2 regions of the Bradyrhizobium sp. CCBAU 53338 genome follow, and region 2 is predicted to be linked to the other one. Evidence: riboswitches for the same ligand, from Rfam matches in the RefSeq annotation. Region 2 holds a riboswitch; the other holds the start of a gene.
What was found. Region 2 has a riboswitch for S-adenosylmethionine ahead of XH90_RS31070 (homoserine O-acetyltransferase). Riboswitches for the same ligand answer to the same signal wherever they lie in the genome.
Positions count from the first base shown of each region.

Region 1 (15,684 bases), 390 kb from region 2:
GGCCGTCCGCAACAATCAAGTGATCGTCATGACCAACAGCGCAGCGCCGCATTTGCTCCCCGTTTTTGCCAGGGCCGACATCGGTTTTGAGCGCGGTGAAGGCGTCTGGTTGATCGCAACCAATGGCGATCGCTATCTCGATTTCACCTCGGGCGTCGCCGTGAACGCGCTCGGCCATGCCCATCCTGCGCTCGTCAAGGCGTTGCAGGAGCAGGCGACCAAGCTCTGGCACATGTCCAATCTGTTCCAGAGCCCGGATGGCGAGAAGCTCGCCGCGCGCCTGTGCAACGAGAGCTTTGCGGACTTCGTCTTCTTCTGCAATTCCGGCGCCGAGGCGCTGGAGGGCGTGATCAAGCTGGTTCGCCATCATCATTTCTCCAAGGGCCATCCGGAGCGCTACCGCATCGTCACCTTCGAGGGCGCCTTCCACGGCCGCACGCTGGCGACGCTGGCCGCAACGGGATCGGCAAAATATCTCGAAGGGTTTGGTCCGCCGATGGACGGTTTCGACCAGATCCCGCATGGCGACATTGAGGCCGTGAAGAAGGCGATCGGTCCGCACACCGCCGGCATCCTGATCGAGCCGATCCAGGGCGAGGGCGGCGTGCGTTCGGCGCCTCCCGGCTTCCTCAAGGCGCTGCGCCAGCTCTGCGACGAGAAGGGCTTGCTGCTCGCATTCGACGAGGTGCAGACCGGCATGGGCCGGACCGGCGATCTGTTCGCTCATCGCCGCACCGGCGTCACACCCGACGTGATGTCGCTTGCGAAAGCGCTCGGCGGCGGTTTTCCAATCGGTGCTATCCTGGCGACCGCGGATGCGGCCTCCGGCATGGGCCCCGGCTCGCACGGCTCGACCTTCGGCGGCAACCCGCTGGCGATCGCGGCTGCGAATGCCGTGCTCGACGTCATGCTCAAGCCCGGCTTCTTCGATCACGTGCAGAAGATGTCGCTGCTGCTCAAGCAGAAGCTCGCTTCCGTGATCGACCGTCACCCTGACGTCGTCAGCGAAGTCCGTGGCGAGGGCCTCCTGATCGGCATCAAGGCCGTAGTTCCCTCCGGCGATCTGGTCGCCGCGCTCCGCAACGAAAAGCTGCTCACCGTCGGCGCCGGCGACAATGTCGTGCGTTTCCTGCCGCCCTTGATCGTCACCGAGGCCGAGATCGAGGACAGTGTCGGCCGGCTCGAACGCGCCTGCACGGCGCTGTCAGGCAACAAGCGGGCGGCAAGCTGATGAGCAAGGGTCCCAAGCACTTCCTGGACATCAACGAGCTGCCGCTGTCGGAGCTCAAGAGCATGCTCGCGGCCTCCTCCGCCATGAAGGCGAAGCAGAAGGCGCATCAGCCGGTCAGGCCGCTCGAAGGCAAGACGCTGGCGATGATCTTCGAGCGACCGTCGACCCGCACCCGCGTTTCGTTCGACGTCGCAATGCGCCAGCTCGGTGGCGAGCCCATCATGCTCACCGGTGCCGAGATGCAGCTCGGCCGCGGCGAGACCATCGCCGATACCGCGCGCGTGCTGTCGCGCTATGTCGATGCCATCATGATCCGCATCCTCAACCACGAGGCGCTGCTGGAGCTTGCGGCGAATGCGACCGTGCCCGTCATCAACGGCCTGACGCGGCGCTCGCATCCCTGCCAGGTGATGGCCGACCTCATGACCTACGAGGAACATCGCGGTCCGATCGAAGGCCGGACCGTGGCCTGGACCGGCGACGACAACAACGTGTTGGCGTCCTGGGCCCATGCCGCCGAACGCTTCAAGTTCAACCTCAACGTGGCAACGCCGCCGGAACTCGCTCCGAAGAAGGTGATGCGCGACTTCATCAAGGCGACCAACGCATCGATCGTGCTCGGCACCGATCCCGAGGCTGCCGTGAAGGGCGCCGATTGCGTCGTCACCGACACCTGGGTGTCGATGGGCGACAAGGAAGGTGAGCATCGCCACAACGTGCTCAAGCCTTACCAGGTCAATTCCAAGCTGATGTCGCTCGCCAAGCCAGATGCGCTGTTCATGCACTGCCTGCCCGCCCATCGCGGCGAGGAGGTCACTGATGAAGTGATCGACGGGCCGCAATCGGTCGTGTTCGACGAGGCCGAAAACCGCCTGCACGCGCAGAAGGGCATCTTGGCCTGGTGCTTCGACGCGGTGAAGTAGCCTGGGCGCGCGGTAACGATCGTCGTGCTGGCGAAAGCCACGACCCAATACCACCGGGCTCTGTTTGGCGAAGATTGGCGATTGCCGGCGTGCGCCACGACTCCTCCCTCGGGTTATGGGTCCTGGCCTGCGCCAGGACGACACCGAGTTTGCGGTATCGTATGCGATCAAAGCAGCGTTCGGGCGCGTTGATCTGCGCCCCCTTCCATTTTCCGCCCTCCGACCCCAGATAAAGCGCCATGGTTTCCCAATCCCCTGACATGAAAACCGGGCCTGAAGGCCCGGTTCGCGCGCCTTCAGCGGTTCCGATCGACGATGCCGTGCTGCCCTACGAGGTCGACGCGCTCGATGTGCGCGGTCGCCTGGTGCGGCTTGGCCCTGCGCTCGACGAGATCCTGACCAAGCACGATTACCCGGCCCCGGTCGGCAAGCTGCTCGGCGAGGCCATCGTGCTGACGACGCTGCTCGGCTCGGCGCTGAAATTCGAAGGCCGCTTCATCCTCCAGGCCCAGACCGACGGGCCGGTGTCGTTCCTGGTGGTTGACTATCAGGCGCCGGATCGCCTGCGCGCCTATGCGCGCTTCGACGCCGAGCGGCTTGGCGATGCCAGGGACTCCGGCACGCTGCTCGGCCGCGGTCATCTCGCCATGACCATCGATCAGGGGCCCGACATGAGCCGCTACCAGGGCCTGGTCGCGCTGGACGGCGGCAGCCTGGAAGAGGCCGCCCACGAATATTTCCTGCGCTCCGAGCAGATCCCGACGCGTGTGCGCCTTGCGGTCGGCGAGGAGTGGCGCTCGAGCGACGGCGGCAAGCACCGCTGGCGCGCCGGCGGCATGCTGATGCAATTCCTGCCGAAGGCGCCGGAGCGCGCGCGGCAGGCTGACCTGCATCCCGGCGATGCGCCTGAGGGCCTCGAGGCTCACAGCGTCGCTGAAGACGATGCCTGGGTCGAAGCGCGCTCGCTGATCGAGACCGTCGAGGACGTCGAACTGATCGATCCCGATCTCTCCGGCGAGCGGCTGCTCTATCGTCTGTTCCACGAACGCGGCGTGCGCGTGTTCAAGCCGCTCGTCCTGAAAGCGCAATGCTCATGCTCGCGCGATGCGGTCGCGTCCATGCTGAAGAGCTTTTCGCCTGACGATCGCAGCGCGATGGTCAAGGACGACAAGGTCGTCGTGACCTGCGAGTTCTGCTCATCGGTGTACGAGTTCACGCCCGAAGAGGCCGGCGTCGAGGACGCGTAAGGCGCGCTCCATCCTCGTTCATTCCGAGCCCCACGCCCGGTGTCATCGCCCGACTTGATCGGGCGGTGTGTGTCGCCTCTAATTCAACACCCGCTTGTTGTCCGGGCTGTCGAGCGAAAATGTCGGCACGTCGATCTCGAAACGTTCGCCGGTTTCGCTGACCATCTGGTAGCGGCCGGTCATGAAGCCGGAGGCGGTCGAGAGCGGCACGCCGGAGGTGTATTCGAACCGCTCGCCGGGGGCGAGGGTCGGCTGCTCGCCGACGACGCCTTCGCCCTTGACCTCCTGCTGGCGGCCGGAGGCGTCGGTGATGATCCAGTGCCGCGTCTTGAGCTGCACGGTCTCGTCACCCGAATTGGTGATGACGATGGTGTAGGACCAGAAATAGCGCGAGCGGTCGGCCGACGACTGCTCCGGAACAAAGTTCGGCTCGACGGTCACTTCGATCTGGCGGGTCACGGCGCGGTACATGGCTGCCATCATAACGAAAACCCCGCCGGGAACCAAACGCCGCAGGCGGCCGGGGCGACATCGTCCCGCCAGAATTCACGAGGAAGTAGACCCCAAATTTGGTCCAGCCGCTTTGCGAGGCGGCGACTGGACCGGTACACTCCTTTCAACTTTCAACGTTGCGATTTTGCGGAAGGGTTTTTGGGCCCCGATGACCATTGCCGATCAAGTGACGGGATCGACGATCGCGGGAACGACAGGCGCCAAGCCCGCGGAGGCCAAGCCGCGCATTGCTGCGCCGGCCATCACGCTGCCGGCCATCGGCGAGCGCGAGCTCAGGCTCGATCTGTTCCGGGGCCTCGCGCTGTGGCTGATCTTCATCGACCATCTGCCGCCGAATTTGCTGACCTGGTTCACGATCCGTAATTACGGCTTCAGTGACGCCACCGAGATCTTCATCTTCATCTCCGGCTACACCGCCGCCTTCGTCTACGGCCGCGCCATGCTGGAGAGCGGTTTTGTCATCGCCACCGCGCGCATCCTGCGCCGGGTCTGGCAGATCTATGTCGCTCACGTCTTCCTGTTCACGATCTTCCTCGCCGAGATCTCCTACGTCGCGACCAGCTTCGAGAACCCGCTCTACACTGAAGAGATGGGCATCATGGATTTCCTCAAGCAGCCCGACGTCACCATCGTGCAGGCGCTGCTGTTGCGGTTCCGTCCCGTCAACATGGACGTGCTGCCGCTCTACATCGTGCTCATGCTGGCGCTGCCGCTGATCCTGTGGTCGATGAAGTGGAAGCCCGACGTCACGCTCGCGCTCTCGGCGCTGCTCTATGCGGCGACCTGGGAATTCGACCTCTATTTCTCCGCCTATCCGAACGGCTTCTGGGCGTTCAATCCACTGGCCTGGCAATTGCTGTTCGTGTTCGGGGCATGGTGCGCGCTCGGAGGTGCGCGACGCATGTCGCGCATTCTGGCATCACCCGTGACTATATGGATCTCGATCGCCTACATCGTCGCGGCGTTCTACGTGACGTTGACCTGGTACGTGCCGCAACTCGGCCATCTCATGCCGAAGTGGCTCGAGCAGTGGATGTATCCGATCGACAAGACCGATCTCGACGTCCTGCGCTTCACGCATTTCCTGGCGCTGTCCGCACTCACCGTGCGCTTCCTGCCGCGGGAGTGGCCAGGTCTGAAATCACCCTGGCTGCGGCCTCTGATCCTGTGCGGTCAGCATTCCCTCGAGATCTTCTGCCTCGGCGTCTTCCTGGCCTTCGCCGGCCATTTCATCCTGGCCGAGGTCTCTGGTGGACCGGCCATGCATGCGCTGATTAGTCTCTCCGGGATCCTGATCATGTGGGGCGTTGCTTGGGTGATTTCGTGGTACAAGCGCGTGGCTGACAAGGGCGGTGCGAAAACCAAAAACGCCGTCGGCAACGCCGATCTGGCGGGAGGGGGCTGATGAAGGCGAAGGTTCTCCTGAGCCTGATCCTGCTATGCGGTGACCTCGCCGCGCCTTCGGCGCGTGCGGGCGATACCGTGCCTGCCGCGCCCGCAGCCTGCGAATTGCCGCCCTATCTGCTCGCCACCGACAGCCAGCTCCACAAGGTTGCCGACACCGTCAAAGCAGGCAAGCCGCTCGAGATCCTGGTGATCGGCAGTCGCTCCACGACCATTCCGGCCCAGGAGGACAGCTCATACCCGGCGCGCATGCTGGCCAATTTGAAGGACAAGCTGCCGCCTGCGGAGACCGTGCACGTATCCGTAGAAATACAGAGCAAGAAGACCGCGGAGGAAGCCGCGGGTACCTTCGTTAAGCTCATGGAAGCAAAAACGCCTACTTTGGTCATCTGGCAGACCGGGACCGTGGATGCTATCCGCTCCATCGATCCCGACGATTTTCGCGGCGCGGTGACCGATGGGGTCGCTGCGTTGCAAAATGCGGGGGCTGACGTCGTCTTGATGAACTTGCAGTACAGCCCGCGTACCGAAACCATGATTTCGGCGCCGCCCTATCTCGACAACATGCGGGTGGTGGCGCAGGAGCATGATATCCCGCTGTTCGACCGTTTCGCGATCATGCGGCAGTGGAATGATCAGGGTCAGTTCGACCTGTTCAGTCCCTCTCGCGGCCCTGAGCTGGCGAAGCAGGTCCATGATTGCATTGGCCGGGCGTTGGCACAGTTTGTGATCGACGCTGCCCATCTGGGGCCGGCCGAGCAGCAGAATTGAGGTCTAGCGTTAATGAGTTCTCTCCGCCCTTTTGGCCTGTCGACATGGCTGGTCGCGCCCGCCGCGGCGGCGCTGCTGATGCTGACGCCTGTGCTGCGGGCACCCGCCCTCGCGCAAGCAGCGCAGGCGACACCCGCTCCGCAGCAGGCCGCTGATCCAGCACCCGCATCGCCCTCCCAGACCACGGTCGCTGCGACCAGCCAGCCGCCCGCCGAGCAGCGCGGTCTCACCTCGCGCGCCATCGACAAGGTCAAGCAGGTCGCGAAATCGGCCGGCGACATTTTCAGCCGTGTGCCGTGTCTGTCGCCGAAGGGCAGTTCGAAGACGACGGGCTCGCTGCCGCATGTCGCGAGCAAGCTCATCGCCGGCAAGCCCGTCGTCATCGTCGCGTTCGGTTCGTCGTCGACCGCGGGCTATGGTGCGAGCTCGCCCGACTTCAACTATCCGAACCGTCTCGCCGCGCAGCTGCGCCGGCAGTATCCGACCGCCGACATCAGCGTCATCAATGCCGGCGTCGGCGGCGAAGATGCGCCCGAGATGATGAAGCGCCTCCAGAAGGAGGTGATCGACGTGAATCCGGATCTCGTGATCTGGCAGGTCGGCACCAATGCCGTGCTGCGCAATCTCGATCCGGGCGATACCGCCAGAATGGTCGAGGACGGCGTCACCCGCATCCAGGCCGCCGGCGATGCCGACATCGTGCTGGTCGACCCGCAATATTCACCGCGCGTCACCGAGCGCCCTGAAAGCGCAAGCCGGATGGTGAGGCTGCTCGGCAAGGTCGCCGAGCTCCGTCACGTCGGCATCTTCCCGCGTTTCGAGGTGATGCGCGACTGGCACGAGAAGCAGGCGCTTCCGGTCGAGAGCTTCGTCATCGCCGACGGCCTCCACATGAACGATTGGGGTTACGCCTGCTTCGCCCAACTGCTCGGCGACGACATCATTCGCTCGGTCGGCCAGATCAAGCTCGGCGTGAACGTGCCGGCCGACGTGCGGACGTACCGGCCGATGTGAGCCGTCTCCCCATTGTCGTCCCGGCCTTCGCCGGGACGACAATAACCTCACGCCTTCTCCAGCGCGGCGGTCAGGTCCTCGATCAGATCATCCGCATGCTCGAGCCCGGCCGAGAAGCGGATAAAGCCCTCGCTGATGCCGAGGGCTGCACGATCCTCGGGCTTCAGCCGCTGATGCGTCGTCGTCGCCGGATGCGTAACGAGGCTCTTGGCGTCGCCGAGATTGTTCGAGATCTTCGCGAGCTTCAGCTCGTTGAGCACGCGGAACGCCGCCGCCTTGCCGCCCTTCACCTCGAAGCCGACCAGCGTCGAGCCGCCGCGCATCTGCTTTTTCACCAGAGCCGCCTGCGGATGATCCTCGCGCCCGGGATAAACCAGCCGCGCAATCTTGGGGTGGCTCGCCAGCACGTCGGCGATGCGCGCCGCGGTGTCGGTCTGCGCGCGCACGCGCACGCCCAGCGTCTCCAGGCCCTTGAGCAGGACCCAGGCGTTGAACGGCGAGATCGACGGGCCGGTCTGGCGCATGAAATTGTGGATGTGCTCGGCGACGAAGGCTTCCGACGACAGGATGATGCCGCCCAGACAACGACCCTGGCCGTCGATGTGCTTGGTCGCGGAGTAGACGACGACGTCGGCCCCTAACGCGAGCGGGCTCTGCCAGATCGGCGTTGCAAACACGTTGTCGACGACGAGCCGCGCGCCGCCCTTGTGCGCGATCTCGGCAATCGAGGGAATGTCGAGCACGTCGAGCGTCGGATTGGTCGGGCTCTCCAGGAAGAAGGTCTTGGTGTTCTGCTTCACCGCGCGTTGCCATTCATCGAGATTGGCGCCGTCGACCAGCGTGGCCTCGATGCCGTAGCGCGGCAGCAGGTCCTGAATGACGTAGAGACACGAGCCGAACAGCGCGCGGGAGGCGACGACGTGATCGCCGGCCTTCAGCGGTGCGAGGATCGCGGTCGTCACTGCGGCCATGCCCGTCGCGGCCGAACGTGCGGCCTCGGCGCCTTCGAGCTCGATCATGCGACGTTCGAACATCGCGATCGTCGGGTTCGAATAGCGCGAATAGATGAAGCCGGGGTCCTCGCCCTTGAACCGCGCCTCGCACTCCTCGGCGCTGTTGTAGACATAGCCCTGGGTCAGGAACAGCGCCTCCGACGTCTCGCCATATTGCGAGCGCAGGGTGCCGGAATGGACCAGGCGGGTTTCGGGACGGTAATTGGCAGGCGACTTCGACATAGGACCCTCCGAGATGACCGCTTCGTCGAAAACGGTCACAAAAAAACCGGCCTGGACAACTTCCACGGGCCGGGATCACAGAGGTCCCCGGCCTGTTTAGCGACTTATTTAACGTGGCTGCAAGCCGGCCGGCTCAAATCACCACGGGATAAGTGATGCTCATATTCCGCAATGCCCTTTTCGTCAAGGCGTCCATCGGATAGCCGTAAAAGGCTAGTATTTCCCGCAAGTCCGGATGTACTCGACCCCTGATGAGGACCTCCTGTTGACGTTCACGGTTGCCGCCGACGCCAATGGTATCCTGCCCGACCGCATGATCGCGGCGATGGCGGAAGAGGGCCTCATCCTGCCCGCTTATGATTTCGTCGAAAGCCAGATCCAGCCGGCGAGCCTCGACCTGCGCCTCGGCGACATCGCCTATCGCGTGCGCGCGAGCTTCCTGCCCGGTCCCGGCGCCACCGTGGCCGAGCGCATCGACCAGTTGAAGCTGCACGAGTTCAGCCTTGCCGACGGCGCAGTGCTCGAGACCAACTGCGTCTACATCGTGCCGCTGCTGGAGAGCCTTGCGCTTCCGCCGGAGATCGTCGCCGCCGCGAATCCGAAAAGCTCGACCGGCCGGCTCGACGTCTTCACCCGCGTCATCGCCGACGGCACCCGCCGCTTCGACATGATCGGCGCCGGCTATCACGGTCCGCTCTATGCCGAGATCAGCCCGAAGACGTTTCCGGTCCTGGTGCGCGAGGGCTCGCGCCTGTCGCAGGTACGCTTCCGCACCGGTGATGCGATCCTCAATGCCGACGCGCTCGAAAGCTTGCATGCCACCGAGCGTCTCGTCGACATCGACGATGCCGATCTCGCCGGCGGCGTCGCCGTCTCCGTCGATCTCTCCGGCGAGAAAGGCAGCGGCTTCGTCGGCTATCGCGCCAAGCGCCACACCGGCGTGGTCGATGTCGATCGTCGCTCCGGCTACGCGGTGGACGATTTCTGGGAGCCGATCGCGGCGCGTCCCGACGGCAGCTTGATCCTCGATCCGGGCGAGTTCTACATCCTCGCTTCCAAGGAAGCCGTGCAGGTTCCGCCTGACTACGCCGCGGAGATGGTGCCGTTCGATCCGCTGGTCGGCGAATTCCGCGTGCACTATGCCGGCTTCTTCGATCCCGGCTTCGGCTATGCCGGCGCCGGCGGCCAAGGCGCGCGCGCCGTGCTGGAAGTGCGCTCGCGCGAAGTGCCGTTCATCCTCGAGCACGGCCAGATCGTCGGCCGCCTCGTCTACGAGAAGATGCTGGCCCGCCCCGACGCCATGTACGGCCAGCGCATCGGCTCCAACTACCAGGCGCAGGGGTTGAAGCTGAGCAAGCACTTTCGGGTGTAGCCGTATCCCCGTCCTCCGCCGTCATTCCCTGCCTTCGCGTCGCGAAAGCGGGGAATCCAGTAAGCCGCGGCCTCTCGTTTCAATCACTGACGTCTCTGGAATACTGGATCGCGCGGTCTTCGCCGGGCGATGACAGCGAGATTGTGGCCGGTTGCCTCGCTCTATCCGCGATGACACACTCCGGCAAAACAACAAGCCGGGAGCGAACATGACCGTCGCAGCAGACGCCGCGCAAGCAGCGCAATGGAAACGCTGGCGCGCGGTCGCCGACCTCTATCACGCCTACTTCACCGGCCTCATCCTCACCGTGGTCACGCGGCGCGGCACGGCGGATGCGGCCGAATTCGTCTTTCGCGTGTTTCGCCGCCAGCAGCAGGAGCGATTCCTTCCCGGACTCGTGAAGCTCGGGATCGATCATCTGCCGCCGGCCGTGGCGGCTGCGCAATATCACTATCTCTCCAACTGGATCGGCGGCGTGCACGTCGAATACATGTACGAGAGCGACACCAAGGCGTGGATCCGCTATCCGCCGCCGCGCTGGATCTGGAAGGGGCCGGCGATCTGTGGCGTGCCCGGCGAGGTCTCGCGCGCCATGCTGCGCGGCTGGCACGCCAACAACGGCGTCGCGCTCGGCGATACCCGGCTGGGCTTCGTCTGCACCAAGCAGAGTGTCGACGGTCAGGACGGCCTCGAAGGCTACTATCATCAATACGACCATCCGCTCGAACTCGACCAGCGCCTGGTGTTCGCACGGCATCTCGAAGCGCCGCTGTTCGATGCGAAGACCGCGCCGGCGCTGCCTGTCGCGAGCTGGCCCAAGCCGCGCCTCGAAAAGGCCTACCGCAACTACGCCATGGAATATGTGCGCACGGCCGCGCCGGTGATGGTGCAACTGTTCGGACCTGAAGACGCCGGCCATCTCCTGCACATCACCGGCAAGCTGATCGGCATGCAATTCTTCGACGAGATCGCGGAGCCCCTGGCCATGCGCCGGGGTGGCGCGGGCGAGTTCGCATCCTTCCTCAGCGCGCTGTTCGCAGCGCAGGACGATATGGCCGAGACCACGCAATCCGAAGGCAGCTTCGAAATCCGTCAGCAGAGCTGGAAGCTGATGGACGATGTCGCCGACTATCATCGCGCCTGCGCCAAGGTGCTGGAGGGACTGTTCGAAGGGCTTGCTGCGGGATGCGGCCGGCATATCGGCGTCCACTTGCGCCCGGCAGCAAGCGGCCGTCTGCCGATGGTCTGGACAGTCGGGTAATTCCACCGCTTGAAATGCGCTGCCGCAGGGCACGCCTGCACCCGACGCAGGAGGAATCGGCAGCCGCCGTGCTAACAAGTGCCTGCCGCGCCTTTCGCGCGAGGAAATCGATTGTCACACCTATGCATTGCCGCGCCGCAAACGGCGCTTGTGCCCGGGAGAGGAAATGACTGATCTCGCCGAGATCCCGGTCGATGAGCAGGAACGTCCGCTGCCGCCGCCACGGCGCCCCGCACGGAGCGCGCTGACCGACGGGCCGATCCTGCGCACGCTGCTCTCCCTCGCCTGGCCGAACGTTGTCGCGCTGTCCGCCGGCACCTGCGTGGTGATCGCGGAGACCTCCTATATCGGCCGTCTCGGCGTCGAAGCGCTGGCCGCGATGGCGCTGGTGTTTCCGACAGTAATCCTGACCATGACCATGTCGGGCGGCGCGATGGGTGGCGCCGTGGCCTCCGCGATCGCGCGTGCGCTCGGCGCCGGCGATCGCGAGCGCGCCGGCTCGCTCGCCGCGCATGCGCTTCTGATCGGTCTCACCTTCGGTCTCGTCTTCATGCTGGGTATGCTGATCTTCGGGCCCCAGGTGCTCGAGATGCTGGGCGGCCGCGGCAACGTGCTGGCGCATGCGATTGCCTACACCCAGGTGTTCTTCGGCGGCGCGGTGCTGCCCTGGACGCTCAACACCATGGCCGGCGTGCTGCGCGGCACCGGCAACATGAAGCTGCCGTCGCTGTTGATTCTCAACTCAGCGGTCTGGCAGATTCTGCTCGGCGGCACGCTTGGCCTCGGGCTCGGACCCTTCCCGCAGCTTGGCATGCGCGGCGTCGCGGCCGGCGCATTGATCGCCTACTCCATGAACATCTGCGTGATGGGCTGGTATCTGTTTTCGGGCCGCGCGCGCGTCGTTCCAAAACTGCGCGGGCTGCGCATCCAATGGGCGATGTTCTTCGACATCCTGAAGGTCGGCGCCATCGCCTGCTTCTCGCCGCTGCAATCGGTGCTGACGATCTCGATCTTCACCCACATGCTGGCAAAATTCGGCACCGCGATCCTTGCCGGCTACGGCATCGGCGCGCGGCTTGAATTCCTGCTCACCTCGATCGCGTTCTCGTTCGGCATCGCTTCGGTGCCGATGATCGGCATGGCGGTCGGTGCCGGCCGCATCGCCCGCGCGCGGCGCATCGCCTGGACCGCCGGTGCGAGCGCCTTCGTCGCGGTCGGCGCGCCGGCCTGCCTCGTCGCGCTGTTCCCCGATCTCTGGGTCAACATTTTCACGGACAGCGCCACGGTGCGCGCGACCAGCCATCAATATCTGTCGACGGTCGCGCCGTTCTACGCCTTCATCGGCCTCGCCTCGACGATGTACTTTTCGTCGCAAGGTGCAGCCAAGGTGATCGGCCCGGTGCTGGCGCAGACCGCGCGCCTCTTCTACATCGCCGCCTGCGGCTGGTGGCTGTCGACGCACGATGCCACCGCGCAAAGCTTCTTCTGGCTCGCCGCGAGCTCGATGGTCGTGCTCGGCCTGCTCTCATGTTCCAGCGTGGTGCTGACGCGCTGGGGGCCGCGCGAGACGAAGCCGGCGGTTCGCCCGGCGCTCTCGGTCGTCGCAGACTAGCGATGCCGATGGCGGCGATGGCCGCCACCGCCGACGTTGGCGAGCCGCATTATCTGCGGGATCATCGCCATGATGTCGCCGCCGCCGGCCCCGCCGAGCATGCCCATGATATCGCCGCCGCCCATGCCGCCGTTCATGGGCGCGTAACCGGCGCCGTAATTGGGAGCGCCGAGGCCACCTAAGCCTCCCATAGCGCCGCCGCCATTTTCCATCATGCGGCTCATCATCGGGCCCATGGTCTGCATCAGCATGGCGAAGCGGCGCTTGCCGATCTTCGCCTTCATCATCTCCAGCATCGGCGCCATCTGGGTCATCATGTCCTCGCCGCCGACACCTCCGCCGAGGCCCGCGAATTGCGCCTTGGCCGGCGCGCTCGAAATCGAAAACAGCAGCAGCACGGCAGCGGCCTGGCAGATCACCTTGTCTGCACGTCTCATGGCATGCTCCTCGCGTGCGTGGCGCCGCCGGGAGAGCGAAGCCGTCAGGACGCACGCGGTCATGGTTACGGCCGACGAGGGGTGGGCTCTGTGAGAGAGATCACGCAGGCGCGTCTAGGAGGGTGGAAATGCCTTGTGCATGGCGATCACCGCCGCCTTGGTCTGCTCCTGCACGTAAGGTGCAAGCTCGTTCGGCAGCATGTCGATGATCCAGGCCAGGCGGCACGTCGCCTCGCCGTCGGCGATCACCTGCACTGAGGCGCTGTAGTGTTTCAGCCGTTCGTTGTTGATCGCGTAAACCAGCCGCTGCCGCCCGTCGTCGCAATCGACCAGCACCTCGCGCGCGACCGAGCCGTTGGCAAAGGTGACGATGCGCGCATCGCCGTCGAGCGAGCACGCCGTGACGAAGCCCGGCACCAGCCGCTGATGCAGCGCGCCGAAATCGCGCACCGCATCCCAGACCTCGCGGGCCTGGGCGAGGAGGGAGACGTCGTTGTGGATGGAGGCCATGTTGCTTCCTCATGAAACAGAATTCGTAGGGTGGGCAAAGGCGCAAAGCGCCGTGCCCACGATCTGTCGATGATCGCGACGGATGGTGGGCACGCTTCCGCTTTGCCCACCCTACGGCATCGCGTGCGCCGCTAACGCTTACGTACAAACCGCCTCGACATTGTTGCCGTCAGGATCGATCAAGAACGCCGCGTAATAGGTCGGGCTGTAATCCTTGCGCGGTCCGGCGCCGCCATTGTCGTGGCCGCCGCTTTTCAGGCCCTCGCGGTGAAAGGCCTTCACCGAACCATGGTCCTTGGCGCGAAACGCGATATGTGCGCCATCGGCCTTGCGGCCCTTGTTCAGATGCAGCCACAGCGCCGGCTCGCCCTTCGGTCCGAAGCCGGCATAGCCGTCGCCGCTCGAGCACAGCACGTAGCCGAGCGGTGCCAGCACCGCGGTGTAGAAGCGCGTGGCAGCGTCGAGGTCGGCTACGCGCAGTCCGATATGGTCATACATGGTCGTCTCCATTGCAAAGCGCGCCGCTCGTGGCGCGCGCCGGAGACGACCCTAGTCAGTCGAGGGTGAACCGCTCTTGGAGAATCTTGCGCTCACCACGCGCTGCCCGCCGGAATTTTGTCGGCGACATGCCGGCGGCGCGGTGGAAGGTGCGGACGAAGTTGGAGAGGTCGCCGAAGCCGACGTCATAGGCGATGTCGGTGACCGCGATGTCGTCGTCCGTGAGCAGGCGCGCCGCGTGCCGCAGCCGCGAGCGCACCAGATATTGATGCGGGGTGACGCCGAGCACGCTGGAGAACAGCCGCAGGAAATGGAACGGGCTTAAGTCCGCCAGACGCGCAGCCTGTTCGAGATCGATCTCGTCATGCGAATTGTCGTCGATCCAAAGCGCTGCCTCGACGGCGCGGCGACGGTCGCGCGCCGTCGGCGCCACCTTCTTGCGGGGCTCGCCCGAAGCGACATCGACAAAGCGGCTCGCAAAAATCTGGCCGACCTCGTCGAGGCCGAGGTCGCTGTTGCCATCTGCCGCCGTCTGGGCGAGTTCGCCCAGCACCATCAGTTCGGGCAGTGGCGGTGTCGCGCCGACCTGCCAGGTCTCGCGCCGCCCGCCGAGGGCATCGACCAGGTCCTCGCTCAGGAAGAACGACAGGCAGACGTCGCCACAGACATGATCGTGCGTACAGGTGTATTCGTCGCCGGGCGCGCCGACCAGCAGCGAGCCCGCCACCAGCTCGAAGAAGCCGGCGCGGCAATGACAGCCGAAGCTGCCCGAGCGCACATAGGCGATGGAATAACCGGTACGGCACTCGGCAAATGGCGTGTCGCCCGGTCCCGCGTCGCAGCGAAACTCGGAGACGGTCATCGTCTGTAACGTCAGCAGCGTGGTGGCATCCATCCTGGATATTTAGGAGGGCGACCGCGGCGGGGCAACGGGCAGCAGCACCTCGAACAGCGTCTTGCTGGCGATCGGGTGAGCGCCTTCGAGCGCCAGCAGCCGCCGCTTGGAGATCACCCCGCCATAGGGCGAGATTCGGTCGGCATAACCGCCCGCTTCCAGCACCCGGTGGCAAGGCACGATGATCATGTAGGGATTCCGGGAGATCGCCTGCGCCACCGAATGCGCCGCCCCCGATGCGCCCAAAGCCTTGGCGATCTCGTGATAGGTCCGCGTCTCCCCGCGCGGGATGGTGCAGGCATATTCGTAGACCCGCCGATTGAAGGCCGGCACGTCGCCGGCGTCGAGACCGACATCGGAAAAATCCGGCTCGCTGCCCTGCAGCAAGGACACGATGCCCTCGATCGCGAGCTCGGTGTTAACAGGCACCGCCTGCTCGCGCGCCTCGGGATGGACCTGGAAAATCCTGCGGCGGGTGTCGATCTCCCGCGCCTCGGGCAATTGCACGGCGACCACGCCGGAATTGCTCCAGACGATGCCGCAACGGCCTATTGCCGTGTCGAAAATCGCGTAAGCACGCCCCACCATGCACACGCCCCACTCAGTGCAGGTTTTCCCCAGACGTCGGATCATAACACCGCCACAATTGGGCGCACCTGGAATCTTGCCGGGACGTTGACAACCGTCCAGCCTGGCGCGCCAAACCGCTTGGCGCCGGACACCGTCTCGGCTAATCAGGATGGGTGCGGAAGACGCGCATC
Region 1 is NZ_CP030048.1:7,006,978-7,022,661, reverse strand. Features, by position in the region: gene XH90_RS33065 (aspartate aminotransferase family protein) at 29-1,231, shown strand; gene argF (ornithine carbamoyltransferase) at 1,231-2,154, shown strand; gene XH90_RS33055 (Hsp33 family molecular chaperone) at 2,394-3,401, shown strand; gene apaG (Co2+/Mg2+ efflux protein ApaG) at 3,480-3,872, opposite strand; gene XH90_RS33045 (OpgC domain-containing protein) at 4,063-5,319, shown strand; gene XH90_RS33040 (SGNH/GDSL hydrolase family protein) at 5,319-6,089, shown strand; gene XH90_RS33035 (SGNH/GDSL hydrolase family protein) at 6,102-7,103, shown strand; gene XH90_RS33030 (O-succinylhomoserine sulfhydrylase) at 7,151-8,338, opposite strand; SAM riboswitch at 8,414-8,493, opposite strand; gene XH90_RS33025 (2'-deoxycytidine 5'-triphosphate deaminase) at 8,574-9,710, shown strand; gene XH90_RS33020 (hypothetical protein) at 9,919-10,971, shown strand; gene XH90_RS33015 (MATE family efflux transporter) at 11,138-12,583, shown strand; gene XH90_RS33010 (hypothetical protein) at 12,580-13,020, opposite strand; gene XH90_RS33005 (SRPBCC family protein) at 13,135-13,530, opposite strand; gene XH90_RS33000 (VOC family protein) at 13,669-14,028, opposite strand; gene XH90_RS32995 (AraC family transcriptional regulator) at 14,084-14,923, opposite strand; gene XH90_RS32990 (methylated-DNA--[protein]-cysteine S-methyltransferase) at 14,933-15,511, opposite strand.
Region 1: linked by a shared signal. The riboswitch ahead of XH90_RS33030 (O-succinylhomoserine sulfhydrylase) and the one ahead of XH90_RS31070 (homoserine O-acetyltransferase) in region 2 are both predicted to bind S-adenosylmethionine.

Region 2 (15,684 bases):
TCTCCACCGGGCAACCTGGAGAGTTGATTGAACGGCGTCACCCCCGACCCGTCAGACCCGATCCGTGATGGCGATGCCCTGTCGCGGTTGAAGCTGGCGCAGGCCCTCGAGCGGTCCACCTATGCCATCGCGTGGGAGCGTGCCTGGCCCGGCTTGGCGCGTGTTCTGACGGTCATTGGCCTGTTTCTGGTGGTGTCCTGGGCCGGTCTCTGGCTGGCGCTACCCTCCGTCGCGCGTGCCATCGGCCTCGCCATCTTCGCGGTCCTTGCGGCCGGTGCCCTGTTCCCGCTGTTTCGGTTTCGCTGGCCGGGCCGCGAAGAGGCGCTTGCCCGCCTCGACCGTGGTTCGGGCATCCGTCACCGCCCGGCCACGACCCTCACGGACACGCTGACGTCGCAGGACCCGGTCGCGCAGGCACTCTGGCAGGCACAGCGCGAGCGCACGCTGGCCTCGCTCAAGCGCATCCGCGCCGGTTTGCCGCACCCGCGCCTCGCCATCCACGACCCCTGGGCGCTGCGCGCGCTGGTCATGGTGATGCTGGTCGCGACCTTCTTTGCCGCGGGCGACGAGCGCGCGATGCGGCTGGCTGCGGCCTTCGACTGGAACGGCGTGCTGGCGCCCACCAATATCCGCGTCGATGCCTGGGTCACGCCGCCGCTCTACACCGGCAAGCCGCCGGTGATCCTGTCGGCCGCCAACAAGGAGGCTGCAGCACTTCCAGCCTCCGGCCCGCTCGCCGTTCCCGCCGGATCGACCCTGATCGTGCGCTCCTCCGGCGGCAGCCTGGACGTCGTTGTCTCCGGAGGCCTCAAGGAAGCTGAACCCAAGGAAGCGGCGCCCAAGGGCACCAGCGAAAAGCATTTCACCATCTCCGGCGACGGCACCGCGCATGTCCGCGCGCCCTCGGGCCAGCCGCAATGGGCTTTCGCGGCGACGCCGGACCGTCCGCCGACGATCGCGCTGGCCAAGGATCCGGAGCGCCAGGCGCGCGGCGCGCTGCAGCTCGTCTACAAGATCGAGGATGATTACGGCGTTACCGGCGCCGAAGCGCAGGTTGCCGCGCGCAGCAGTGACGCCGGCAAGGAAGCCGATGGCAAGACCGCGGTGCGGCCGCTGTTCCAGCCGCCGCAATTCCCGCTGGTGCTGCCGAATGCGCGCACCCGTAATGGCGTGGGCCAGACGGTGAAGGACCTCAGCGAGGATCCCTATGCCGGCGCCGATGTCACGCTGACGCTCACCGCCAAGGACGAGGCCGGCAACGAGGCGAAGAGCGAGCCGTTCAACATGCGCCTGCCCGAGCGGCTCTTCACCAAGCCCCTCGCACGCGCGCTGATCGAGCAGCGCCGCATCCTCGCGCTCGACGCCAACAGGAATTCCGACGTCTACACCGCGCTCGACGCGCTGATGATCGCGCCCGAACTGTTCATGCAGCAGACCGGGCAATATCTCGGCCTCTACAGCGTCACCCGCCAGCTCGAGGCGGCGCGCACCGACGATGCGCTGCGCGAGGTCGTGGCGAGCCTGTGGGCGCTCGCGGTGACGATCGAGGACGGCAACATCTCCGACGTCGAGAAGGCGCTGCGCGCGGCGCAGGACGCGCTGAAGCAGGCGCTGGACCGCGGTGCCAGCGACGAGGAGATCAAGAAGCTGACGCAGGATCTGCGGGCTGCGCTCGACAATTTCATGCGCCAGCTCGCCGAGCAGTTCCGCAACAACAAGGACGCACAAAATCTCGCGCGTCCGCTCGATCCGAACACGAAAATCCTGCGCCAGCAGGACCTGCAGAACATGATCGACCGCATGGAGCGCCTGTCGCGCTCCGGCGACAAGGATGCCGCCAAGCAATTGCTCGACCAGCTCCAGCAGATGCTGGAGGGCCTCCAGATGGCGCAGCCCGGACAGTCCGGCGAGAGCGACATGGAGCAGGCGCTCAACGAGCTCGGCGACATGATCCGCAAGCAGCAGCAATTGCGCGACAAGACCTACAAGCAGGGCCAGGACTCCCGGCGCGATCGCATGCGCGGCAAGCAGCAGCAGCAGGGTGACCAGTCCATGTCGGACCTGCAGCAGGACCAGCAGGCGCTGCGCGACCGCTTGAAGAAGCTCCAGGACGAAATGGCCAAGCGCGGCCTCTCGCAGAAGGGCCAGAAAGGTCAGCAGGGACAGAAGGGCCAGCAGGGGCAGCAGGCCGATCCCGGACAGGACGGCGATCAGGACGCCGACCAGGGTGATGACGACGGCGGGCTCGATTCCGCCGACAGCGCCATGGGCGATGCGGGTTCGAAGCTCGGCGATGGCAATGCCGACGGCGCAGTGGATGCCCAGGGCAAGGCGCTGGAGGCGATGCGCAAGGGTGCGCAGAAGATGGCCGAGGCGATGCAGCAGGGCGATGGCGACGGCCAGGGCGATGGCCCCGGTAATCGCGTGGGTCGTCAGCAGAGCGGCGGCAACCAGACCGACCCGCTTGGCCGTCCGCTGCATGGCCGTGAATTCGGCGACGATTACACGGTCAAGATTCCCGGCGAGATCGACGTCCAGCGCGTCCGCCGCATTCTCGAAGAGCTCCGCCGCCGCTTGAGCGACCCTTCGCGGCCGCAGATCGAGCTCGACTATATCGAGCGCCTGCTGAAGGATTTTTGAGAGCGGCCCACGACCAGCTCACCGTCATCGCCCGGCTTGACCGGGGCATGACAGCGGAATGCTCGGCTGGCGGCAGCGCTACCCCTTCTTCGCCGCCAGCGCATCCGCCACCGCTGTGCGGATATCCGCCACTGAAAACGGCTTGGTCACGACGTCATGCACCAGCGCATTCAGGTTCGACGCCCGCTCGCGCTGGTCGGCAAAGCCCGTCATCAGCAGGATGGTCAGCTGCGGAAAGTCACGCGCGGCCGAGAGCGCCAGCGCGATGCCGTCCATCACAGGCATCTGGATGTCGGTGAGCAACAGATCGAACGCGCCGTCCTCGCGTGTCAGGATCTCCAGCGCCTCGGCGCCGTCCTGTGCGGTGACGGTCTCGTGGCCGTCCATGGCGATGGCGCGCGCCACCAGTTGGCGCATCGAGTCCTCGTCATCGGCGATCAACACTTTTGGCATGAGACGATCCTTGGGACCAACCCCGCGCGGATTCCACAAAGCCTGATTATACGCTGCCGCCGGCAATGTCGCGCCGGTTGAAGAAGCGAACGTCGATATTGCGGCCTTCCGCAGGCGGCGAGGCCAGGCGCGAGCGGAAGAAGGCGCGCTCGCCGGGTTGCAGCACGGTCTGCTCCAGCACGGAATTCCAGGCGTAGATTTCGGCGCCCTGCGCGTCGCGCACGGCAAAGCGCAGGCGCGGAATATCGAGCGGCTTCTTGCCCTGGCCGACGATCACGCCCTCGATCACCAGCACCTGTTTACCGTCCACGGTCTCGGTCGAGAGCTTGACGTCCTTGAAGGAGAGCCCGCGCAGGTTCACCTCCAGCCCGACCATCTTGTAGAAGGCCGCGGTCTGCGGCAGCAGGCGGACCATGTCGCCGCGCCAGATCACCAGCGCCAGCACCAGCGCGCCCATGGCGGCGCAGGCGGTCGGCAGGCCGTAGTAGGATTTGCGCGGGGCGGCGGCAGGCTTCGGTCGGCTCACCCTGGCGCCGCGACGGCTGAACAGGTCGCGGAACCAGGACTGATGCTTGGCCCCGACGACTTCTTCTTCCGCTGCCCGGGCTGCCGCCGACCATTCGTCCTCGGATTCGGCGGCGTCCTCGTTCGGCCAGTCGCTGGCGATCGAGGGGCTCTCGACCACCGGCGTCTCGGCGGCGGCGTCATCCTTGGCGTAGGTGTTCCACTGCGCGGCGAGGTCGGACTGGTCGTCGGCCTGGCCGGTTGCGGCCATCGCGGGCAGGGCCGCCTCCTCGATGGCATCCTCCGGATGCGCCATCCAGGTTTCCTTGCAGCGGGAGCAGCGGACCGTCCGCCCATTGGCCCCAAGGCTCGCAAGCTTGATGGCGTAGGATGTCGTACAATGAGGGCAGACGATATGCATGGACGGCCTCGACGATGACCTTGTCGCGCGGAACCGGGCGCCGAAGGTACTCCCAAGAAGGGACTTCTAAGGATGCTCGCCGGGATGCTACAGGGCGACCGTTAACGAACCGGAAACCATAACGGTCGCACAACCCCTTGACCGCGTGCGGCGAAAACGGGCCGCCGTGCGGTCTACGTCCCCTCTCGAACGGAGCTGAGCTTGGTTCGGTTCGAAAATGTCGGATTACGCTATGGTCTGGGGCCCGAGATCCTGCGCGACCTCAGTTTCCAGATTCCGGCACATTCCTTCCAGTTCCTCACCGGCCCGTCCGGCGCCGGCAAGACGTCGCTGCTGCGCCTGTTGTTCCTGTCGCACCGGCCGACGCGTGGCCTCGTCAACCTGTTCGGCCACGACGTCTCGCAGCTCGGCAAGGACGAGATCGCCGACTTGCGCAAGCGCATCGGCATCGTGCTCCAGGATTTCCGTCTGCTCGATCACATGACGACCTACGAGAACGTGGCGCTGCCGTTCCGCGTCATGGGCCGCAGCGAATCGAGTTATCGCAAGGAGGTCATCGATCTCCTGCGCTGGGTCGGCCTCGGCGACCGCATGGATGCGTTGCCGCCGATCCTGTCGGGCGGCGAGAAGCAACGCGCGGCGATCGCGCGCGCGGTGATCTCGCGGCCGCAACTCCTGCTCGCGGACGAGCCGACCGGCAGCGTCGATCCGACGCTCGGACGGCGCTTGCTGCGGCTCTTCATCGAGCTCAACAAGTCAGGCACCGCCGTCATCATCGCAACCCACGACATCGCGCTGATGGACCAGTACGAAGCACGCCGCTTCGTTCTGCATCAGGGACGGCTGCACGTCTATGAGTAGGACCGACGAGCGCGGCGTATTGGTCGATCTCGGACAGGAGCGTCCGCCGCTGCCGGCCAGGGCGCGCAACCTGTCGCCGATCGTGCCGCGCGCCTCGATCCATGGCCGCGCGCTGGTTGCCGTCGTCGCCATCATGACCTTCCTCGCCTCGATGACGACCGGCACGGTGCTGCTGGTGAGCGCCTCGGCCGCGGAATGGCAGTCGGACGTCGCGAGCGAGATCACCATCCAGGTTCGCCCGCAATCGGGGCGCGACATCGAGCGCGATACGGCCGCCGTCACCGAGGCGGTACGCGCGCAGGCCGGCATCGTCGAGGTCAAGCCGTTCACCAAGGAGGAGAGCGGCAAGCTGCTCGAGCCCTGGCTCGGCACCGGGCTGTCGATGGACGATCTGCCGGTGCCGCGCATGATCATCGCGCGCGTGCAGCCGGGCACGGTGCTCGATCTCGGTGCGCTGCGTGCGCGTGTGACGCAAGTGGCGCCGAGCGCCAGCGTCGACGATCACCGCGCCTGGATCGAGCGGATGCGCTCGATGACGAATGCCACCGTTTTCGCCGGCATCGGCATCCTCGCGCTCGTCATCGTCGCGACCATCATCTCGGTCTCCTTCGCAACCCGCGGCGCGATGGCGGCGAACCGCCCGATCGTCGAAGTCCTGCATTTCGTCGGCGCCGGCGACCGCTACATCGCCAATCATTTCCTGCGGCATTTCCTCAGGCTCGGCCTCGAAGGCGGCGTCATCGGCGGCGGCGTCGCGATGCTGCTGTTCGGCTTCTCCGAGTCGATCGCCGGCTGGTTCTCGGGCACTCCTGTCGGGGATCAGTTCGCGGCCCTGCTCGGCACCTTCTCGCTGCGGCCATCAGGCTATGTCGTGCTCGCGGTGCAGGCCGTCCTGATCGGCGCGATCACCGCGGTCGCCTCGCGCCAGACGCTGTTCGCGACATTGAACGACGTGGATTGAGCCCGATAAACCGGACTCCACTTCGCCTCAAAACGTCTTAAAATCATCCGGGGAAGGGATCACCGACTTACATGACCTCGCCGACCGACGATCGATCGCCGAAACTGCCGCGCGGCTGGCTCCACGCGACCGTCGTGTCGGCGATCGCGTTCGCCTTTGTCGGCGCGGCAGCGGGTTTCGTCGCGTTCCTGTCGCAATTGCGCGGTGCCGAGGTCGCCCCTGGCCGCAAAGCCGACGGCATCGTCGTGCTGACCGGGGGCTCTTCGCGGGTGTCCGATGCGATGGAGCTGCTGGCGGCCGGCTACGGCAGGCGGCTTCTGATATCGGGCGTGCATCCGACCTCGACGGCGAGCGACATCTCCCGGACCCTGCCGGAGAATCAATCCTTCATGACCTGCTGCGTCGATCTCGACCGCACGGCGCTCACGACCCGCGGCAACGCGGCGGAGGCGCGTCGCTGGGCCGAGGCGCGCGGCTTCAAGTCGCTGATCGTGGTCACATCGAACTATCACATGCCCCGCGCGCTGGTGGAATTCTCGCATGCGATGCCGCAGACCACGCTGATCCCGTTCGCCGTGGTCGGCGACAAATGGCGCGAGGAGCCGTGGTGGACTTCGGCCTCGACCCTGCGTCTGCTGTTGTCCGAATATGTCAAGTACACCGCGGCCGAGCTCAGGGTCCGGCTGGAGGATTTCGGGATTGACCTTTCCCCCGAGATGTCGGAGCAGCCTGCTGGACCGCAATCCAGGCGGCCCGCCACCGCGCAGGCCAATTGACCGGCAAATCCAACGGATCGTCGATGTTCCTGATTTTCTTGCGCTCACTCGTCTTCAACGTGCTGTTCTACACCGTGCTGGTGTGTCTCGCGATCGTGGCGCTGCCGACCTTTGCGCTGCCGCCGCGCGCGATGCTGACGGTTGCCGGATGGTGGGCGAAGGCGACGCTTGTCCTGATGCGCGTGGTCTGCAACATCAAGGTGGAATTCCGCGGCGTCGAGAAGATCCCGGAGGGACCGCTGGTGATCGTGGCGAAGCACCAGTCGTTCTGGGAGACCTTCGTGCTGCCGGGCTTTTTCCATCGCCCGATCTTCATCCTCAAGCGCCAGCTCATGCAGATCCCGGTGTTCGGCCAGTTCCTGGTCAAGACCGGGATGATCGCGATCGACCGCAATGCCGGTGTGAAGGCGTTGCTGGACATGACGCGGCGTGCGCGCGAGGCGGTGCGCGCAGACGGCCAGCTCGTCATCTTTCCGGAAGGCACGCGACGCGCACCGGGGGCGCCGCCGGACTACAAGACCGGTTTTGCGCAAATCTATTCGTCCTGCGGCGTGCAGTGCCTGCCGATCGCGCTCAATTCCGGCCTGTTCTGGCCGCGCCGCACGTTCATGCGCTATCCCGGCACCCTCGTAGTCGAATTCCTCGATCCGCTGCCGCCGGGGCTGCCCAAGGATCAGTTTCTCACGCGCGTGCAGACCGTGATCGAGGACGCGACCAGCCGTCTCGTCGAGGCGGGCCGGAAGGAGCAGGAGCAGCTGATCGGCTCCGCGCCGAGTTACGCGCCGTCGGAGACCTAGCGGCTTTCGTGATCGTCCGCAGGAGCCGGCGGATGAGGATCGCCATGCAGCATCCTCGCGAGCTGATGCAGCTGCGTGTCGCGAAAGCCTTCGGCTTCGATCGCCTTCACGGTTGCGGTGACATAGTCGCGGTTGGCGCCGGACTGGCCATGGCCCTGGAGCACATGACGGTGCTGGTCGGCGAGCGAGAGGCGGCCGGCATATTGGACATGGCCACGGTCGACGACATAGGCGAGCGCCGAGACGCGCTCACGCGCTTCGTTCTCCAGCCACACCGAGCGCATCACCTCGCGGTAGACCGACGTCACCTGCTCGCGCTCCCGCAGATAGGCGACCACGTCGGCGCGGCTCTTTTCAGCGACGCGGAAGGCGATGCCGCGGCAGGCGCCGCCGCGATCGAGTCCCAGCACCAGGCCCGGCTGCTCGGGCGTGCCGCGATGCACGAAGGAATAGACGCAGAGCGCGCGGTGCTCGCCGACCAGCCGCGCCGGAACGCGCTCCTCGAATTCGAAGCCCGGCCGCCACATCAGGGAGCCGTAGCCGAACACCCAGAGGTCGCCCTTGGCTGTCGTGACGGAGGGGAGGGTGATTTCCGACATTTCGGGCACGGCTAGCAGAACCGCCGCGCCAAGCGAAGTGAATTCTCCGCCTTTTGCCGCAGGCCCGTCTCGCTTACATTTGACAAAATCTGGGGCCAAAGGGTCGCCGCATGTCCGATACGACCATTGCCGCAGGCCGGCGCTCCCGTTGGGGGCTATTCATTGCTCCCGTCCTCCTCCTGATCCTCGCAGTCGCCTGGAGCGGCTTCTGGTTCTATGCGGCCTCCCAAGCTGGCGTCGCCGCCGACGCCTGGCGTGCGCAGGAGGCCAAGGCCGGCCGCATCTACGACTGCGCCAAGCGTTCGGTCGCGGGCTTCCCGTTCCGCTTCGAGATCCAGTGCTCCGGCGCCAGCGTCGCCCTGGTCTCGCAGAATGCGAGCAAGACGCCGTTCACGGCCAAGCTCGACAACATCCTCGTCGTGGGACAGATCTACGATCCCAAGCACGTCATCGCCGAGTTTTCCGCGCCGGCAACCCTGGTCGACGGCGTCACGCAGAACACGTTCGTCGTGAACTGGAGCAAGGGCCGCAGCAGCGTGATCGGCCTGCCGGCGGTGCCGGAGCGCGCCTCCATCGTGTTCGACGATCCCAGCCTCGACAGGCTCGATGGCTCGGTGCAGGTGCCGCTTGCGCGCGCCAAGCGGATCGAACTGCACGGACGCATCGCCGAGGGATCGCCAGCCGATCATCCCGTGATCGAGACCGTGCTCCAGGTCTCGCAAGGCAGCATCCAGGGCGTTCATCCCCTGCTCGCCGAGCCGTTCGAGGCCGACACGCGCGCGAAGATCACCGGCCTCTCCGACTTCACGCCGAAGCCCTGGCCGCAGCGCTTCCGCGAGATCCAGGCCGCCGGCGGTCATATCGAGATCGTGCAGTCGCGGATCCAGCAGGGCGAGATGATCGCGGTCGCGGCCGGTACGCTCGGCCTCTCGGCCAGTGGCCGACTGGATGGCGAATTGCAGATGACGGTGACCGGCCTCGAGCGGGTCATCCCGGCGCTCGGCATCGAGAAGATGCTGGAGGAGGGCGTGCCACAGGCGACGCTCGATCGCGTCGCGCCCGGCGTGAAGTCGCAGGACCTCAACAACCTCTTCGGTGCGCTCGACCGTGCCGTGCCCGGTCTCGGCAAGGTCATCAAGCAGAACGCCAATGCCGGGATTGCCGCCGGCATCAACGCGATCGGCACCGAGAGCACGCTCGAGGGCAGGAAGGCCCGTACCTTCCCGCTGAAATTCGCCGACGGCGCCGTGCTGCTCGGCCCGTTCAAGGTCGGCCAGATTCCGCCGCTGTATTGATCCGCTGCTAGCTCTATTTCTTGTCGAGCTGCCCGTGCTGGCGGCCGAAGTCGGGTGCGGCCGAATCCTGGCCGATCTCGACGATGCCGCGGCGGATGGCACGGGTGCGCGTGAAATGGTCGAACAGCGCCTCGCCGTCGCCGCGACGGATCGCGCGAGTGAGCTTGGCGAGATCCTCGGTGAAGGTGCCGAGCATCTCCAGCACGGCGTCCTTGTTGGCGAGAAACACGTCGCGCCACATCGTCGGGTCGGAGGCCGCGATGCGGGTGAAGTCGCGGAAGCCGCCAGCCGAGAACTTGATGACTTCGGACTCCGTCACCTGCTGCAGCTCGTCGGCGGTGCCGACGATGGTGTAGGCGATCAGATGCGGCAGATGGCTGGTGATGGCGAGCACGAGATCATGATGATCCGGCGTCATCACCTCGACCTTGGCGCCCATCGCCGCCCAGAACGCGCGAAGATGCGCGGTGGCCTCAGCGTCGGTGCCTTCGGGCGGCGTGAGAATGCACCACCGGTTGATGAAGAGCTCGGCGAAGCCGGAGTCAGGTCCCGAATGCTCGGTGCCCGCGACAGGGTGCGCCGGCACGAAATGAACGTTCTTCGGCAGATGCGGCGCCATGTCCTTGACCACCGCGCCCTTGACCGAGCCGACGTCGGAGATGATCGCGCCGGGCTTCAGATGCGCGGCGATCTCCTGCGCCACCGGGCCGCAGGCGCCGACGGGAATGCAGAGGATGACGAGATCGGCATCCTCCACCGCTTCCGCATTGGTCGCGACGACCTTGTCGACGATGCCGAGCTCGAGCACGCGCGCGCGCGTCTTCTCCGAGCGCGCGGTGGTGACGATCTCGCCGGCCAGGCCTTGGAGCTTCGCAGCGCGCGCGATCGAGCCGCCGATCAGACCGAAGCCGATCAGGGCGACGCGCTGGAAGTGCGGGTTCACGCTCATTTGCCGGCCATGAAGTCGCGCAGGGCCTCGACGACCAGGCGGTTGGCCTCCTCGGTGCCGATGGTCATGCGCAGCTGGTGGTGCAGGCCATAGTTCTTCAACGCGCGCAGCACCAGGCCGCGCTTGGTGAGATAGGCGTCCGCCGCGTCCGAAGTCTTGCCGGTCTCCGGGAAGTGGATCAGCACGAAGTTGGCGACGCCGGGCGTCACCTTCAGCCCGAGCCTGGTGATCTCCTCGCCGAGCCAGTTGCGCCAGGTCTCGGTGAACTGCTTCGACATCGCCTGGTGCGCGGTGTCCTCGATCGCGGCGACCGCGGCGTACATCGCCGGCGTCGACACGTTGAAGGGACCGCGGATGCGGTTGACCGCGTCGATGATGTGCTCGGGGCCGAACATCCAGCCGATGCGCAGCGCGGCGAGGCCGTGGATCTTGGAGAAGGTGTGCGTCACCACGGTGTTCTCGGTGGTGGCGACCAGCTCGATCCCCATCTCGTAATCGTTGCGCGAGACGTAGTCGCAATAGGCGGCGTCCAGCACCAGCAGTACGTGTGACGGCAGTCCGGCGCGCAGGCGCTTGACCTCGTCGAACGGGATATAGGTGCCGGTCGGATTGTTGGGATTGGCGAGCCAGACCAGCTTCGTCTTCGGCGTCACGGCTTTCAGGATCGCGTCGACGTCGCAGGTCAGGTTCTTCTCGGCCGCAACCACGTTCCTGGCGCCGACCGCCATGGTCGCGATCGGGTAGACCAGGAAGCCGTGCGTGGTCGAGATCGCCTCGTCGCCGTGGCTGAGATAGGTATGGGCGAGCAGGTTGAGGATCTCGTCCGAGCCCGCGCCGCAGATGATGCGGTTGGGATCGAGCCCGTAGTGGCGCCCGATCGCCTCGCGCAGCACGCGCGAGGTTCCTTCCGGATAGTCCTCCAGATGATCCGCGACGCGCTTGAAGGCCTCGATCGCCTTGGGCGAGGGTCCGAACGGCGTCTCGTTGGCCGAGAGCTTGAACACCTTGCGGCCCGGCTCCGGCACCGGGGTCTTGCCGGGCGTGTAGGGCGCAATATCGAGAATGCCGGGATTCGGCACGGGGCGGGACATCTTCAACTCCGGAGTAACTTCAGCGGTTCGCGATCTACGATTTCGGCCCGGTCGGGGGCACCGTATAGCGCGTTGCGTGGCTGCCGACGAGAGCCGTGGACCGCACCGAGGCCCCCGCTTCGATCAGGGCAGCCCTGATCCTGTCGATGCTGGTGGCTGACGTGACCGAGACCAGCAGCGCCGCGCCGTCGAAGGCGGTATCGGGCACCGCCACGATGTCGGCGAGCGGCGACAGCGCCCGCGCGACTTCGGCGTTCCACCCGGAGACGCGCACGCTGAAGGTCTCGACCTCCGTCACCACGGCGCTGTCGGCGACGCGCGAGATCGCGAACACGGGCAGTGCCGCCGGATGATCGGCGCGTTCGACGAAGGGCATGCGCGCGATGATCTTCGGCGCGCCGTCCGCTTCCAGCTCCAGCCACCATGGCGTGCGGCTCGATGTCGCCGACACCAGCGCCAGGTCGCCCTTGGATTTCGCCACCGCCTCGACCGCGGCCTGCGCGCTGAAATGCGCGACGTAAGGAACCGTGAAGCCGAAATGGAAGCGCACGGAATCGCGCATCGCCGGCTCGCTCACCGAGATGTCGGCATGCACGGAGAACGGCGCCTGGACATAGGTGAAGGTCGAGATGATGACGCGCCAGATGCTCTCGACCGTGTCGAGCGGCAGGATGCCGCGATGGCGCTGCACGATGTCGCGCATCATCGAGGCCTCGCGCGCCGGGCGGAACGCCGAGCCGACCTCCTGGGTCTGCTTCACCTGGATCAGGCGGTCGATGATGTCGCCGCGCTGCATCAGCAGGCGATGCATGGCCTCGTCGATCGCGTCGATCTCCTTGCGCAATTCCTGGAGCGATGGTGGCGCGGGCGGACGTTGGGACATATTTGACGGGCTGTTGTGAGGCTGAGGTCGAGGTTCTGATTAGGCAGGATGGGCCGCGAAAGCAAAGAGAAATGACGGCCTGCCGCGCGGCCCATCGAGAGCCGATTTTGGCTAATCCGGACCGCGACTTGACGAAATCGGCTCAAGCCGGTAGGTTTTTGCCCGTTCCGTGGTCATTTGAGCCGGCCGGCTTGCAGCCACGTTAAAAAACTCGCTAAACAGGCCGGGGACGCTTCCGATCCCGGCCGAACCTATCGTTCAGGCCGGGTTTTTCATGGCCTGATGTCAGTGGCGATCTGAAGTCCGATCGCAAACGAGGTCGATGGTCAGAGATGGTTGGCGTCAAGTCGATTCCAAGTCCCGCGATCAGTGCCGATGAACGGTCGCACGAGGTGGATCACCCGAGCTCACTGCTCGCGCATTTCGGCGCCGACCAGCCGCTGCGGCTCGATTGCGGCGTCGATCTCACCCCGTTCCAGATCGCCTACAAGACCTATGGCGAGCTCAATGCCGATCGCACCAACGCGGTGCTGATCTGCCATGCGCTGACCGGCGACCAGCACGTCGCCAATGTCCATCCGGTCACCGGCAAGCCGGGCTGGTGGGAGACGCTTGTCGGCCCCGGCCGGCCGCTCGATCCAGCCAAGTACTTCATCATCTGCTCCAACGTGATCGGCGGCTGCATGGGCTCGACCGGCCCGGCTTCGATCAATCCCGCGACCGGCAAGGTGTGGGGCCTCGATTTCCCCGTCATCACGATCCCCGACATGGTGCGCGCGCAGGCGATGCTGATCGACCGGCTCGGCATCGACACGCTGTTCGCCGTCGTCGGCGGCTCGATGGGCGGCATGCAGGTGCTGCAATGGACCGCGGCGTACCCCAAGCGCGTCTACTCCGCGCTGGCGATCGCCTGTTCGACGCGGCACTCCGCGCAGAACATCGCCTTCCACGAGCTCGGCCGCCAGGCCGTGATGGCCGATCCCGACTGGCACAATGGCGCCTATGCCGATCAGGGCATCCATCCGCATCGCGGCCTCGCGGTCGCGCGCATGGCCGCGCACATCACCTATCTCTCGGACGCGGCGCTGCACCGCAAGTTCGGCCGCCGCATGCAGGACCGCGAACTGCCGACCTTCTCGTTCGACGCCGACTTCCAGGTCGAGTCCTATCTGCGTTATCAGGGCTCATCCTTCGTCGAACGCTTCGACGCCAATTCCTATCTCTATCTGACCCGCGCGATGGACTATTTCGACATCGCTGCCGACCATGGCGGCGTGCTGGCGAAGGCGTTCGCGGGGATCGAGACCCGCTTCTGCGTGGTCTCCTTCACCAGCGACTGGCTGTTTCCGACTTCGGAATCGCGCGCGCTGGTGCATGCGCTCAACGCATCGAGCGCGCGGGTGTCGTTCGCCGAGATCGAGACCGATCGCGGCCACGATGCCTTCCTGCTCGACGTGCCCGAATTCTTCGACATCTCGCGCGCCTTCCTGCAATCGGCCGGCAAGGCGCGCGGGCTCACCTCCAAGGACGGCTAGCGATGTCTGTACAGGAAGTGCTGCCGCTCAACGGGCTGGCCTCCGAGCAGTCCGGCCCATTTCGCACCGACCATCTGCTGGTCGCCGAGATGGTCAAGCCGGGCTCGAAGGTGCTCGACGTCGGTTGCGGCGAAGGTGATCTGCTTCAGCTGCTGGAGACCCGCGGCATCGACGGGCGCGGCATCGAGCTGTCGCGCGAGGGCGTCAACCGCTGCGTGGCAAAGGGCCTCGCGGTGGTGCAGGGCGACGCCGACACTGACCTCGTCAATTACCCTGACGATGCCTTCGACTACGTGATCCTGTCGCAAACGCTGCAGGCAACGCGTCAGCCGAAGGTCGTGCTGGAAAACCTCCTGCGCATCGGTCGGCGCGCCATCGTGTCGTTCCCCAATTTCGGCTTCTGGCGGATGCGCCTCCAGCTCCTGATCGGCGGCCACATGCCGCGCACGGAGAATCTGCCGGCGAGCTGGTACGACACCGCCAACATCCATTTCTGCACCATCAAGGATTTCGTCGAGCTCTGCGACGCGATCGGCGTCAAGATGGAGCGTGCCGAGGCGCTCGACCTCTACGGCCGCCCGCTGCGTTTGCGCCTGCCATGGTGGGTGTGGAATCTGTTCGGCGAGCAGGGCGTGTTCCTGCTGAGCCGCGGGCAGGGGGAGTGATGCCGTAGGCGTCATTCCGGGGCGATGCGAAGCATCGAACCCGGAATCCATCGTGCTTCAGCGCCTGCCGTTCAATGGATTCCGGGCCTGCGCCTTCGGCGCATCCCGGAATGACGATCAGTGCGCCGCCAGCGATCGCGGATCACGCACCGGCAACCGTCCCGCTTCCACCAGCGTCACGAACCGCTCCACGCTCTCGTTGAACAGCGCAGGCTCTTCGAGATTGAGCACATGACCTGATTTCGGAAACATCGCGAGCCCTGCCGCAGGCAGATGCTTCTTCAGGAACAGGCTCGCTCCGATGCACGGATCGTCTTCGTCGCCGCAGATGATCAGCGCCGGCGTGGCCACCTTCGCAACCGCGTCCGTCATGGTGTAGATCGACGGCCGCCCGCCCTGAAAGCCGCGCATCGTGTTGGCCGATCCCCTGGAATCGTGCCGCGCCAGCGCGGCATAGAAATCGGCGTGGCCGCGCGGGTCCTTCACCAGGAAGGGAATCCGGCTCGGCGCCTCGCGCGTGACCTTTGCGACTTCGGCTGAGCCCAGCGTCTCGAACTGCTCGGCATTGGCGCGGCACTGTTTGCGCCATGCCTCGAGATTGTCGAGCTCCGAGCCGGAGCCGACACCGGCGAGCGTCATCGACAGCGCGCGTTGCGGCGCGTTCAATCCGATCTGGAGCGAGGAGTAGGCGCCCATCGACAGGCCGACGAGATGCGCGCGTTCGATCCCGAGATGATCGAGCACGGCGAGCGCATCGGTGTAGAAGTGCGTGTAGGTGTAGACATCACCATCGGGTACGTCGGACGGCGTGTAGCCGCGCGCGGAATAGGTGATGCAACGGTGGCCGCGCGAGAAGTAGCGCATCTGCGGCTCCCAATTGGTGTAGTCGGCCGCGAATTCGTGAAGAAAAATGATCGGCGTTCCCTGGCCGGCTTCCTCGAAATAGATGCGGACGTCGTCCTTCGTCATGGCGTGGGGCATTAACTGTTTCCCTCTCTTCAAGCCGTGACGTCAGGATCGCAGTTAATGCTGATGTCCGCAATGAGGCAGCTTCGAACCAGCATTGCCGCAGAATCATCGCAGCTATTCGCCGGCGCGGCGTCTTTTTCTCGCCACATCGGACGGCTTAACGGCCCTATCGATGTTGGCCAATGCACGGGCCAACTTGGCAGGTTCACTTGGGAAGTGGGGGTGTCAACGAAGGATGAAGAATGTTTGAGTTGTTTGCGTTCCGCCTGTCGCGTTGTGTTGTCG
Region 2 is NZ_CP030048.1:6,617,678-6,633,361, reverse strand. Features, by position in the region: gene XH90_RS31130 (TIGR02302 family protein) at 28-2,640, shown strand; gene XH90_RS31125 (response regulator) at 2,719-3,093, opposite strand; gene XH90_RS31120 (MJ0042-type zinc finger domain-containing protein) at 3,140-4,018, opposite strand; gene ftsE (cell division ATP-binding protein FtsE) at 4,220-4,879, shown strand; gene XH90_RS31110 (ABC transporter permease) at 4,872-5,840, shown strand; gene XH90_RS31105 (YdcF family protein) at 5,912-6,616, shown strand; gene XH90_RS31100 (1-acyl-sn-glycerol-3-phosphate acyltransferase) at 6,640-7,413, shown strand; gene XH90_RS31095 (gamma-glutamylcyclotransferase) at 7,410-8,012, opposite strand; gene XH90_RS31090 (DUF2125 domain-containing protein) at 8,123-9,307, shown strand; gene XH90_RS31085 (prephenate/arogenate dehydrogenase family protein) at 9,321-10,256, opposite strand; gene hisC (histidinol-phosphate transaminase) at 10,253-11,347, opposite strand; gene XH90_RS31075 (chorismate mutase) at 11,382-12,230, opposite strand; SAM riboswitch at 12,390-12,469, shown strand; gene XH90_RS31070 (homoserine O-acetyltransferase) at 12,563-13,765, shown strand; gene metW (methionine biosynthesis protein MetW) at 13,768-14,430, shown strand; gene XH90_RS31060 (alpha/beta fold hydrolase) at 14,548-15,411, opposite strand; gene XH90_RS31055 (TIGR02594 family protein) at 15,642-15,684, shown strand, end outside.